DNA from 2 places in the Streptomyces sp. NPDC014870 genome. Region 1 is predicted to be linked to the other one. Evidence: riboswitches for the same ligand, from Rfam matches in the RefSeq annotation. Region 1 holds a riboswitch; the other holds the start of a gene.

Region 1 (5,399 bases):
ATCTTACGACCTGTACGTCCTGTACATTTTTTACAGGGAGGCGCCGCCATGCACGCTCGCTACGTCCTGCCCGAGTTCACCGAGCGCAATAGCTTCGGGAGCCGGACCCTCGACCCGTACTCCAAGCTGCTCGAGAACCGCATCGTCTTCCTGGGCACCCCCATCGACGGGACCTCGGCCAACGACGTCATCGCACAGCTCCTGCACCTGGAGTACGCCGATCCGGACCGGGACATCGCGCTCTACATCAACTCCCCCGGCGGCTCGATGAGCGCCATGTCCGCGATCTACGACACGATGCAGGTCGTCACCTGCGAGGTGGAGACCACCTGCCTCGGGCAGGCCGTCTCGACCGCGGCCGTGCTGCTCGCGGCCGGCGCGCCCGGCAAGCGGCTCGCGCTGCCCGGAGCTCGGGTCGTGCTCCAGCAGCCCTCGATGGACGAGCCGTTGCAGGGGCAGCCGAGCGATCTCGACATCCAGGCACGGGAATTGCTCCGGCAGCGCGCCATGCTGGCCGGGATGCTGGTCACGCACACCGGCCGGAGCCGGGAGCGGATCGACGCCGACATCGACCGGACCACGGTCCTCGACGCCACCGCCGCGACCGCGTACGGCCTGGTGGACCATGTCGTCCAGAACCGCGGGGCGTCCGGCGGCGCCGCCGGGAGGTGAGCCGGGATGGTTCCCGAACTGCCGCCGCTGCCCGCCCTGACGCGCGCCGAGGGCGAGTTCATCGACGCCTATCTCGAAGTCGTCGATCTGCTGGGCCGTATCAATCCATCCAGGGCGTCGCATACCTATGGAGCGCTGCGGGCGGCTCAGGCGCTGGTGGGGCGGGCCAACGCCCTGCGGGACGCACTGACGGCGATGCATACGCGCGGCGAGAGCGAGGTGCACGCGGAGACATTGGCGCGTGCCCTGCGGGTGTTGGACGGGGAGCGCCGGTCCGGGCGCGTCACCGTTCCGGGGACACCCGCGAGTTGACATTCCCCCGTGTCGTGTCGAGGGCCGGTCGGAGCAGCGCGGCCGCAGAATCGCTCCCCCGTTCGGCGTAGTCGACGAATCGACATATGCGCGGGGTGAGTTGCGCAACAGGTGTACGCATCTGGCGGAATTCGGGCCTTCCACCCCTGGTCCGGGACTCGTCCGCCAAACCTCCGACGATCACGAAACATGCCTGTCCACCCGAATGGATCAGTCGTGAGGAGCCTCACATAACGCCGTTTCGGCTCGGATTTCGCCCAGGTTGTGGGTCAAGATCCCTCACGACGACAAGCCCCCGCCACCGCGGCGGGGCGGTCCGGGCGGACGCCGAGTCCTGCCGCTGTCCCGGATGTCTGGTCGACAGGAGTGGATCGGCAGGAGTGGAGGACCCGAGCAGTACGGGACGGCCGGCACGAACGGGCCGTTCCTCGGGGTGAAGCCGCGACCGCGGCCGGGCGACTTCGCCAGCCCGAACCCGACAGGTCATCCTTCACAGGCGGCTGACGAAGGGTTGCGCATGACTGCGCAGATTCATGTCCCGTCCCTGCTGTCCCGGGCCGGAGCCGTCTCGGCTCTCACCCTCGCCGCCCTCGGCGGCACGATGCTGGCACCAGGTGCCGCACCGGAGGCCCAGGCCGCGACGTCGTACGCCGGCAAGGCGCTGAACATCGCGGCCTCCAAGAAGGGATCGCCCTACAAGTACGGAGCGTCGGGACCGACCCGGTTCGACTGCTCGGGGCTCACGCTCTACTCGTACAAGAAGGCGGGCAAGTCGCTGCCCCGTACCGCGCAGCAGCAGTACAACAAGACCCGGCACATCTCCGCGTCCAGCAGGCAGAAGGGGGACCTGGTCTTCTTCCACTCGGGTGGAAGGGTCTACCACGTGGGGATCTACGCGGGTAGCGGAAAGATCTGGCACTCGCCCAAGAAGGGTTCCTGGGTGAAGCTCGACAAGATCTGGACGTCCAAGGTGTATTACGGCCGGGTCCGGTGACGACCGGACCAGCCTGACGCGATACGGCAGGGTCCGGTGACGACCGGACCAGCCTGACGCGATACGGCAGGGTCCGGTGACGACCGGACCAGCCTGACGCGATACGGCCGGGTCCGGTGACGACCGGACCGGCCTGACGCGACGACGGGTGCGGTGGCGCCGCCGCACCCGTCGCTCCTCAGATCGGGGACGTCGCCGGCGAGACGGTCCAGGGGAGCTTGATCCAGACCGTCTTGCCGCCCTCGTCGGTCGGGGTGACGGAGAGCCTGCCCCCCGCCTCCGCCGTCAGGATGCGGATGATGACCATCCCGCGTCCGTTGTCCTGCTGCACCGCCGCCGGGAGCCGCTTCGGCCAGCGGGGGTGGCTGTCGGTGACGCCGATGTGGAGCTGCTCCTCGCGCTCCAGGCGGACGTCGACCGTGAAGGTGGGCGACTGGCCGAAGGTGTGCTGGACGGCGTTGGTTGCCAGCTCCGAGACGATCAGCCGGACCGTGTCGGCGGTGTCGCCGGCGCCCGCGAGCCCCCATCCGCTCAGGACGTCGGCGACATATCTCCGGGCGGCGGACACCGAGGCGGGATCGCTCGGCAGGGTGACGGTTGCTTCCTGGTGGTCTGCCATGGCGACGCTGTCCCTTTCCCACCGGGCCCGGCCCGGTTTGCACTGCGCGCCAGACTGCCACCGATCGCCCCGCCCCGCCCGGCGATCCACCAAGATATGTGCATATTTGTCGCTCGAAGCGGTGAACTCTGCGACGAGAGACCGTATTTGGGTCCCGTCAGTGGGAGGCCGCCGGTGCGGTCCGCAGGATCGTGGTGACGGCCTGCTCGATCTGGGCGTCCGTCAGATCCGCGCGGGCCGTGAGCCGCAGCCGCGAGATGCCGTCCGGGACGGACGGCGGCCGGAAGCAGCCGACGGCGAGCCCCTGCTCGCGGCAGTCGGCGGCCCACCGCAGCGCCGCTTCCGGCGAGGGCGCGCGGACGGAGACCACGGCAGCGTCCGGGCGCACGGCGGTCAGACCGGCCTCGGTGAGCAGCCGGTGCAGCGTGGCGGCGACGGTCCTTGCCCGCTCGGCGAGACCGGGTTCGTCCCGGATCACCCGCAGGCTGCTCAGGGCGGCGCCGACGGCGGCCGGGGCGAGCCCGGTGTCGAAGATGAACGTCCGGGCCGCGTTGACCAGGTGCTCGATCACCCGGGCCGGCCCGAGCACCGCTCCGCCCTGGCTGCCCAGGGACTTGGAGAGGGTGAGGGTGGCGACCACGTCGGGGTCGCCCGCGAGGCCGGCCGCGTGCAGGGCGCCCCGGCCGCCGTCGCCGAGCACGCCGAGGCCGTGGGCGTCGTCCACGACGAGCCCGGCGCCGTGCGCCCGGCAGACCTCGGCCAGCTCGGGCAGCGGGGCCCGGTCGCCGTCGACCGAGAACACGGAGTCGGAGACCACGAGCGCCCGGCGGTCCGGGTGGGCCTGGAGGGTCTTGCGTACCGCCTCGGGCTCGGCGTGCGGGACCACGGCCGTCTCGGCGCGCGAGAGCCGGCAGCCGTCCACGATCGAGGCGTGGTTGCCCGCGTCGGAGACGATCAGCGCGTCACGCCCGCTCAGCGCGGTGAGCGCGGCGAGGTTGGCGGTGTAGCCGGAGGAGAAGACGAGGGCCGCCTCGAAGCCGCAGAACGCGGCGAGTTCGCTTTCGAGCCGGGCGTGCAGCCGTGTGGTACCGGTGACCAGCCGCGAGCCGGTGGACCCCGCGCCCCAGCGCCGGGCGGCCTCGGCGGCGGCCTCGGTCACCTCCGGCCGGCGGGTCAGTCCGAGGTAGTCGTTGCTCGCCAGATCGAGCGGCTCCGCCTCGGCGGACCGGGGCCGCAGCGTGCGGACGAGTCCCGCCTCCGCACGGCGGCGCGCCTCCGCGTCGGTCCAGTCGAACGGGGTCCGGCGGGTGTCCTCGTCCCGGTGCATGGGCCAGATCCTTTTGTAGGCAGCGCACAGACCCTAACCGTCCGGGGCCAGGGACAGGGTGTGGTCATCCACACACGTCAAACTGGCGCGTTTGTTCAGATCCTCCTTGGCCGCGGGGTGTGCCGTAAGCAAGGATCAGCCCTTATGGACCTGCTGAACACGCTGGTGGACAAGGGGCTGCGGCGCGAGCTGCCGAGCCGTGAAGAAGCGCTCGCCGTGCTGGCGACCTCCGACGACGAACTGCTCGATGTGGTGGCCGCGGCGGGCAAGGTGCGCCGCCAGTGGTTCGGGCGTCGCGTGAAGCTGAACTACCTCGTCAATCTGAAGTCGGGGCTGTGCCCCGAGGACTGCTCGTACTGTTCGCAGCGGCTCGGCTCGACGGCCGGGATCCTGAAGTACAGCTGGCTGAAGCCGGACGAGGCCTCCCAGGCGGCGGCCGCCGGTGTCGCGGGCGGGGCCAAGCGGGTCTGCCTGGTGGCGAGCGGCCGCGGGCCGACGGACCGGGACGTGGAGCGGGTCGGGAAGACGATCGAAGCCATCAAGGAGCAGAACGAGGGCGTCGAGGTCTGTGCCTGCCTGGGGCTGCTCTCGGACGGTCAGGCCGAGCGGCTGCGCGAGGCGGGCGCCGACGCCTACAACCACAACCTGAACACGTCCGAGGGGACGTACGGGGAGATCACGACCACCCACACCTACGCGGACCGGGTGGACACCGTGCAGAAGGCGCACGCCGCCGGTCTTTCGGCCTGCTCGGGGCTGATCGCGGGCATGGGCGAGAGCGACGAGGACCTGGTCGACGTCGTCTACGCGCTCCGCGAGCTGGACTCGGACTCGGTGCCGGTCAACTTCCTGATCCCCTTCGAGGGCACTCCGCTGGCGAAGGAGTGGAACCTCACCCCGCAGCGCTGCCTGCGGATCCTGGCGATGGTCCGGTTCGTCTGCCCGGACGTCGAGGTCCGGATCGCGGGCGGGCGCGAGGTGCACCTGCGCTCGATGCAGCCGCTCGCGCTGAACATCGCGAACTCGATCTTCCTCGGCGACTATCTGACGAGCGAGGGCCAGGCCGGCAAGGCGGACCTGGACATGATCGCGGACGCGGGCTTCGAGGTGGAGGGCGCGGGCACGACCACGCTGCCCGCGCACCGTGCGGACGCGCTCGCGGCGGCGGGCGCCGCGGCCGGTGCGGCCGGTGGCTGTGGCTCGGCGGCGTCGGCGGGTTGCGGCTCGCACGCCGAGGCGGGCGCGGAGGCCGGCGCGGGCGGCTGCGGCTCGCACGCGGGCGGCGGCGGCTGCGGGCCGTGCGGCGGCCACGCGGCGGCGGCCGCCCCGGAGCCGGTCGCTCAGTCCGACGCCGAGGTGCCGACGCAGGTCGCCGCCGACGCGTCCAACGCCCGGACCGACCTGGTGGCCGTGCGCCGTCGCGGCGCCGGAACGGACCTCGCGCCGAATGCGTAACGACGAGCTCGTCGCCCTTG
Region 2 (5,399 bases), on a different contig from region 1:
GCAGGACGAAGGCGAGCCGCTCGGCCGGGCCCAGCGTGTCCAGGACCACGAGCATCGCGAGGCCGACCGAGTCGGTCAGCAGCGCCTCCTCCTCCGGGTCGCTGTGCCCACCGTCCGCGCCGCGCACCAGCGGATCGGGGACGTAGTACTCCAGCGGGTCCTCGCGGCGCGAGGCGCGCGAGCGCAGCATGTCCAGGCAGACCCGGCCGACGACGGTGGTGAGCCAGCCGCTCAGGTTCCGTACGTCACCGATGTCGGAGCGGCTGAGCTTGAACCACGCCTCCTGGACGGCGTCCTCGGCCTCGCTCAGCGAGCCGAGCATCCGGTAGGCGACCGCCTTGAGATGGGTGCGGTCGGCATCGAAGCGCGCGGCCAGGAGGTCCTTGTCGTCGTCCATCGGTGCGTCATCTCCCTCGTCGTAGCTCGTGGTCGTAACTCGTAACTCGTAACTCGTGGCTCGTCGTTCGTGACTGGTATCGCCGGCGCGTGGCTCGCCGGAATCGCCACGTGGCCTTATGACCATGACGGACGGCGACCCCGTGACGTGACACGTCCGCGGCCCCGAGACGTCCGCAGCGTGAGATCCCCTGCCGTCCCCCGCCGAACACCCGGATTTTCCCGGCGGAGCGGTCCCACCGCCGGGATCTGCCACTTCAGCGCCGTGATCGTCAACCGTAGATTTTCATGCATGACGACAACCGCGCAGGTCAACGCCGTACTTCGTATCCCGCCCGCCGCTCCCGAGGCCGCGGCCGCGTACTTCTCCGCCAGCCTCGCCTTCCACGCCGACGTCTCCGATGTCGCGAGCGCCGTCGCCGCCGGCGGCGACCTCGGTTTCGTGGTCCTCGACTCGCGCTCCACCGCGTCCTGGGACCAGGGCCACGTCCCCGGCGCCATCCACCTGCCGACCGCGCTGATCGCCGAGCAGGCCGAGCAGCTGCTCGACAAGTCCGTCCCTGTGGTCACGTACTGCTGGGGCCCCGGCTGCAACGGCGCCACCCGCGCCGCGCTCGCCCTCGCCCAGCTGGGATTCCAGGTGAAGGAGATGCTCGGCGGCTTCGAGTACTGGGTCCGGGAGGGCTTCGCTTACGAGACGTGGGAGGGCCCCGCGAAGAAGGACGCGGACCCGCTCACCGCCCCGGTCGACGCCGAGGACTGCGGCTGCTGAGAGCTCGGCCGGGAAAACGGATTAGGGGATCGGCGCACCATGCCGTAAGGTCGTATTCACCGACGCGGGGTGGAGCAGCTCGGTAGCTCGCTGGGCTCATAACCCAGAGGTCGCAGGTTCAAATCCTGTCCCCGCTACTCAGTAGCAACGAAGGCCCGGATCCAGTCAATGGATCCGGGCCTTCGTCGTTCCCGACGTGGAAACCCGTGTCCCCCACATGGCCGAGCGGGGGTCGCCGAGCGGCGCGGCTCCCGCCACCCTGGGGAGGGCGCGGTACCGTCCGTCGCCGTGCCGTGTACGGACCGGGCAGGAGACCACAGGTGGGGCAGGGGCAGGGCCAGGGGCAGGGGCAGGAACAAGGGCCTGACCGGGGGCACGTGCGGGGGAAGGGACCGGCGCGACCGTCGGTGAACGGACCGTCGGTGAACGGGCGGGGGAACGGACCGTCGGTGAACGGGCGGGGGAACGGGTCGGCCAACGGGCTCTCCCCCCGGGTCCGGCGACGGCGGGCGGAGCGGGCGCGCCGCTTCATCCGGGCCCTGCCGCCGCTGGTGATCGTCGGCGGGATCGTCTTCGACCTGTCCACCCCCGCCTCGTACACGGCCTCCCCGATGTTCGCCGCCGCGCCGCTCATCGCCGCGCCGTTCTTCTCCATGCTCACGACGCTGCTCACCGGCATCGCCGCCGTCCTCGCCAGCATCGGGCTGCACGTCTACAACGACACCGTCAACGACATCCCCGCCCTCACCGAGACGCTGACCGTCGTCACCGTCTCCGCGCTCGCCCTGCTGATCAACCGGGTCGTGCGGCGCAGTGGCGAGCGGCTCGCCTCGGCGCGGGTGATCGCCGAGACCGCGCAGAAGGCCGTGCTGCCGACGCCCGCCGAGCGGATCGGCGGGCTCCAGGTCGCGGCCCGCTACGAGGCCGCGCAGGCGGACGCGTTCATCGGCGGCGACCTCTTCGCCGTCCAGGACACGCCGTTCGGGGTCCGGCTGGTGGTGGGGGACGTGCGCGGCAAGGGGCTCGACGCGGTGGAGGCGGTCGCCGTCGTGATCGGCGCCTTCCGGGAGGCGGCCGAGCAGGAGTCCTCGCTCGAGGGGGTCGCCCAACGCCTGGAGCGGGCGCTCGCCCGCGAGGGCACCCGCCGCGACGGGCTCGACGCCTTCGAGGGGTTCACCACCGCCGTCCTCGCCGAGATCCCGCGCGGGGAAGGGCGGGTACGTGTCGTCAACCGGGGGCACCCCGAGCCGTTGCTCCTCCACGCGGACGGGGCCCTCGCGCATCTGGAGCCGACCGAGCCCGCGCTGCCGCTCGGCATGGGAGAGCTGGCCGCCTGGCCGGACCGGGCCGACGAGGCCGCGTACCCGCCGGGCGCCACGCTGCTCCTCTACACGGACGGGCTCTCCGAGGCGCGCGACGCCTCGGGGGCGTTCTACGAACCGGCCGAGCGGCTCGCCGGGAGGATCTTCCCGGGCCCCGAGGAACTGCTCGACGCGCTGGTCGACGACGTGCGTCGGTACACGGGCGGGGGCTCCACCGACGACATGGCGCTGCTCGCCGTGAGCCGGCCGGGAGCGGGCCAGCCGGAACGGCGCCGGACGATGCCCGTGGTGCCGTGACCCCTGCCGTCACCCCGCCCTGACGGCCGCCGTGACCTTGCGTAGTGGAGGGGTTCCGCTCCGATAACAATTGACGAACCGTCATGTGTTGTGGCGCGGTAAGAGTTCGTACTGAAGCGGGCTCAAATCGGGCTGTACCAGCTCAATCTCGGGAATGATCAACGGGAACAGCTTGGAATCGGCCCCCCGTGTCTATTAACGTTCGATAACGCAGCGCGGTCGTCCCAGTCGTCGCAAGAGACGGCACCGCGCGCGTGCGCCGAATCCTGAAAGGGAACCGGGGAACCACCACTTGGGGTGAATCGGGCACCTTCGCACCTGTGCGGAACCGCCCGTAGGAGACCTTCCTGCTCCGAACCCGTCAGCTAACCCGGTAGGCGAGAAGGAAGGAAAGGAGCACGCCTCCGTGGCGTCCAACACCCCTGCCCCCGAAGGTCTTTCTGACGGGTTCCACGCGTTCGGCGCCCGCGGCGCCGCCGGGACGGACGACGACGCGGCGACGTGGGGGGAGTGGAACCCCACCGAGGACTCCCTGCGTCAGCAGTCCCGTTCGGGTGGCCGCCACCGCGTCGTGAAGCAGCGCTCCGGCTTCGCCCGGTCCTCCACCGTCCTCGGTGTCGGTGTCATCGCGGCCGTCGGCGCGGGCGGCATGGCGACCGCCAAGGAGAAGCCCCCGGTCTCGATATCGCTGCCCGACCTCAACCTGCCGGACGCCTCCGAGCTGCCCGGTGTCGGCGAGCTCATCTCCGACGGCGACGGCGGTTCGGACTCCGGTACGACCAACCCGCAGCCCCTCACGGCCACCCTGGCCCTGCCGGCCGACGGTGTCGAGAAGGCCGGCGGCGCCCAGACCGCCTCGGCCGCCGACGCCGGCGAGGCGCTGCGCGCCCGCATCCTCCAGCAGGCCGAGCAGCAGCAGGCCTCCGCCGACGCCGCCGAGAAGGCCGCGGCGGAGAAGGCGGCCGCCGAGAAGGCCGCCGTCGAGGCCGCCGCCAAGGCGGACCAGGCCGAGAAGGAAGCGGCCGCGGCCAAGAAGAAGGCCGAGGAGGAGGCGGCGGCGAAGGCCGAGGCGGAGCGCCTGGCGAAGCTCGCCGCGAGCTACTCGCTGCCCACGTCCTCGTACACGATCACCTCCACCTACGGCCAGTCCGGCTCCATGTGGTCCTCCGGCCAGCACACGGGTCTCGACTTCGCGGCGCCCACCGGCACTCCGGTCAAGGCGGTGCACGGTGGCACCATCAAGTCGGCCGGCTGGTCCGGCTCGTACGGCTACCGGATCGTCCTGGAGCTCGAGGACGGCACGGAGGTCTGGTACGCGCACCTGTCCTCGATGACGGCGAGCGTCGGCCAGACCGTGGGCACCGGCGACACGATCGGGCGCGTGGGCGCGACCGGCAACGTGACCGGACCGCACCTGCACCTCGAGGTCCACACCGCGGGCGGCGCGGGCATCGACCCGGCGGCCTGGCTGGGCAGCAAGGGTCTCTCGGTCTAGGGCCTGTCCGGCGGATCAGGGCCGGATAGGCCCTGGGGACCCCCTGGGCCCCCTGAGCCCCCGACTCCGGCAGTCCTGGCGGCACCCCCCCGACGTCAGGGCTGCCGGAATACCCGGTCCCGGGACGGTCGTTGTACCGTCCCATGACCTCACTTCGCCCGCTGGGCACCTCAGACCTCAACGTCTTCCCCCTCGCACTGGGCGGCAACGTCTTCGGCTGGTCCGCCGACGAGGAGCAGTCCTTCGCGGTCCTCGACGCCTACACCGCCGCGGGCGGCAACTTCGTGGACACCGCCGACATGTACTCGGCCTGGGCCGAGGGCAATCAGGGCGGAGAGTCCGAGACGGTCATCGGCAAGTGGCTGGCCTCCCGCGGCAATCGCTCCGAGGTGGTCATCGCGACCAAGGTCGGCGCGCACCCCCGCTACAAGGGCCTCGCCGCGACCACGATCAAGGGCGCGGTGGAGGAGTCGCTGCGGCGGCTCGGGACCGACCACATCGACCTGTACTACTCGCACTTCGACGACCCGACCGTCCCCGTCGAGGAGATCGTCACCGCGCTCGACCAGCTGGTGCGGGACGGCAAGGTGCGCGCGGTCGCCGCCTCCAACATCGCGCCCGATCGGCTCCAGGCGTCCCTCGACTTCGCCGAGGCCGAAGGCCTCGCCCGGTACGTCGCCCTGCAGCCGCACTACAACCTGCTGTCGCGCGACACCTACGAGGGTGAGCTGCTGGCCACCACCGAGCGGGCCGGGCTCGCGGCCGTCCCGTACTTCGCCCTCGCGTCCGGCTTCCTCACCGGCAAGTACCGCGCCGGGAAGACCGTCGACAGCGTCCGCGCCGAAGGCGCCTCCGCGCACGCGGAGACCGAGCGGGGCCGGCGGATCCTCGCCGCCCTCGACACCGTCGCCGCGGCGCACGACGCGGAGGTCGCCACCGTCGCCCTGGCCTGGCTCGCCTCCCGGCCGACCGTCGCCGCCCCGATCGCCTCGGCCCGTACGGTCGAACAGCTCCCGGCCCTCGTCGCGGTGGCCGATCTGCGTCTGACCCCGGCGGAGCTGACCCTCCTGACGGACGCCTCCGAGCCGGACGCCTCCGAGCCGGACGCTTCCTGATC

The links. A riboswitch is a leader RNA that binds a small molecule or an ion and turns the genes downstream of it on or off. The one in region 1 is predicted to bind cyclic di-AMP.
Region 2: it holds a riboswitch for cyclic di-AMP, as region 1 does, so the genes downstream of both, ACF09C_RS08600 (M23 family metallopeptidase) here and ACF09C_RS03895 (C40 family peptidase) in region 1, are expected to answer to the same signal.

What each region holds. Positions count from the first base shown of each region.
Region 1 is NZ_JBIBWQ010000001.1:927,769-933,167, forward strand. It holds gene ACF09C_RS03885 (ATP-dependent Clp protease proteolytic subunit) at 49-672, shown strand; gene ACF09C_RS03890 (hypothetical protein) at 679-984, shown strand; cyclic di-AMP (ydaO/yuaA leader) riboswitch at 1,300-1,498, shown strand; gene ACF09C_RS03895 (C40 family peptidase) at 1,502-1,978, shown strand; gene ACF09C_RS03900 (ATP-binding protein) at 2,157-2,597, opposite strand; gene ACF09C_RS03905 (8-amino-7-oxononanoate synthase) at 2,755-3,924, opposite strand; gene bioB (biotin synthase BioB) at 4,069-5,379, shown strand; gene ACF09C_RS03915 (adenosylmethionine--8-amino-7-oxononanoate transaminase) at 5,372-5,399, shown strand, end outside.
Region 2 is NZ_JBIBWQ010000003.1:21,646-27,044, reverse strand. It holds gene sigJ (RNA polymerase sigma factor SigJ) at 1-397, opposite strand, end outside; gene ACF09C_RS08615 (rhodanese-like domain-containing protein) at 689-1,168, shown strand; tRNA gene ACF09C_RS08610 (tRNA-Met) at 1,232-1,305, shown strand; gene ACF09C_RS08605 (PP2C family protein-serine/threonine phosphatase) at 1,618-2,787, shown strand; cyclic di-AMP (ydaO/yuaA leader) riboswitch at 3,035-3,182, shown strand; gene ACF09C_RS08600 (M23 family metallopeptidase) at 3,194-4,282, shown strand; gene ACF09C_RS08595 (aldo/keto reductase) at 4,426-5,397, shown strand.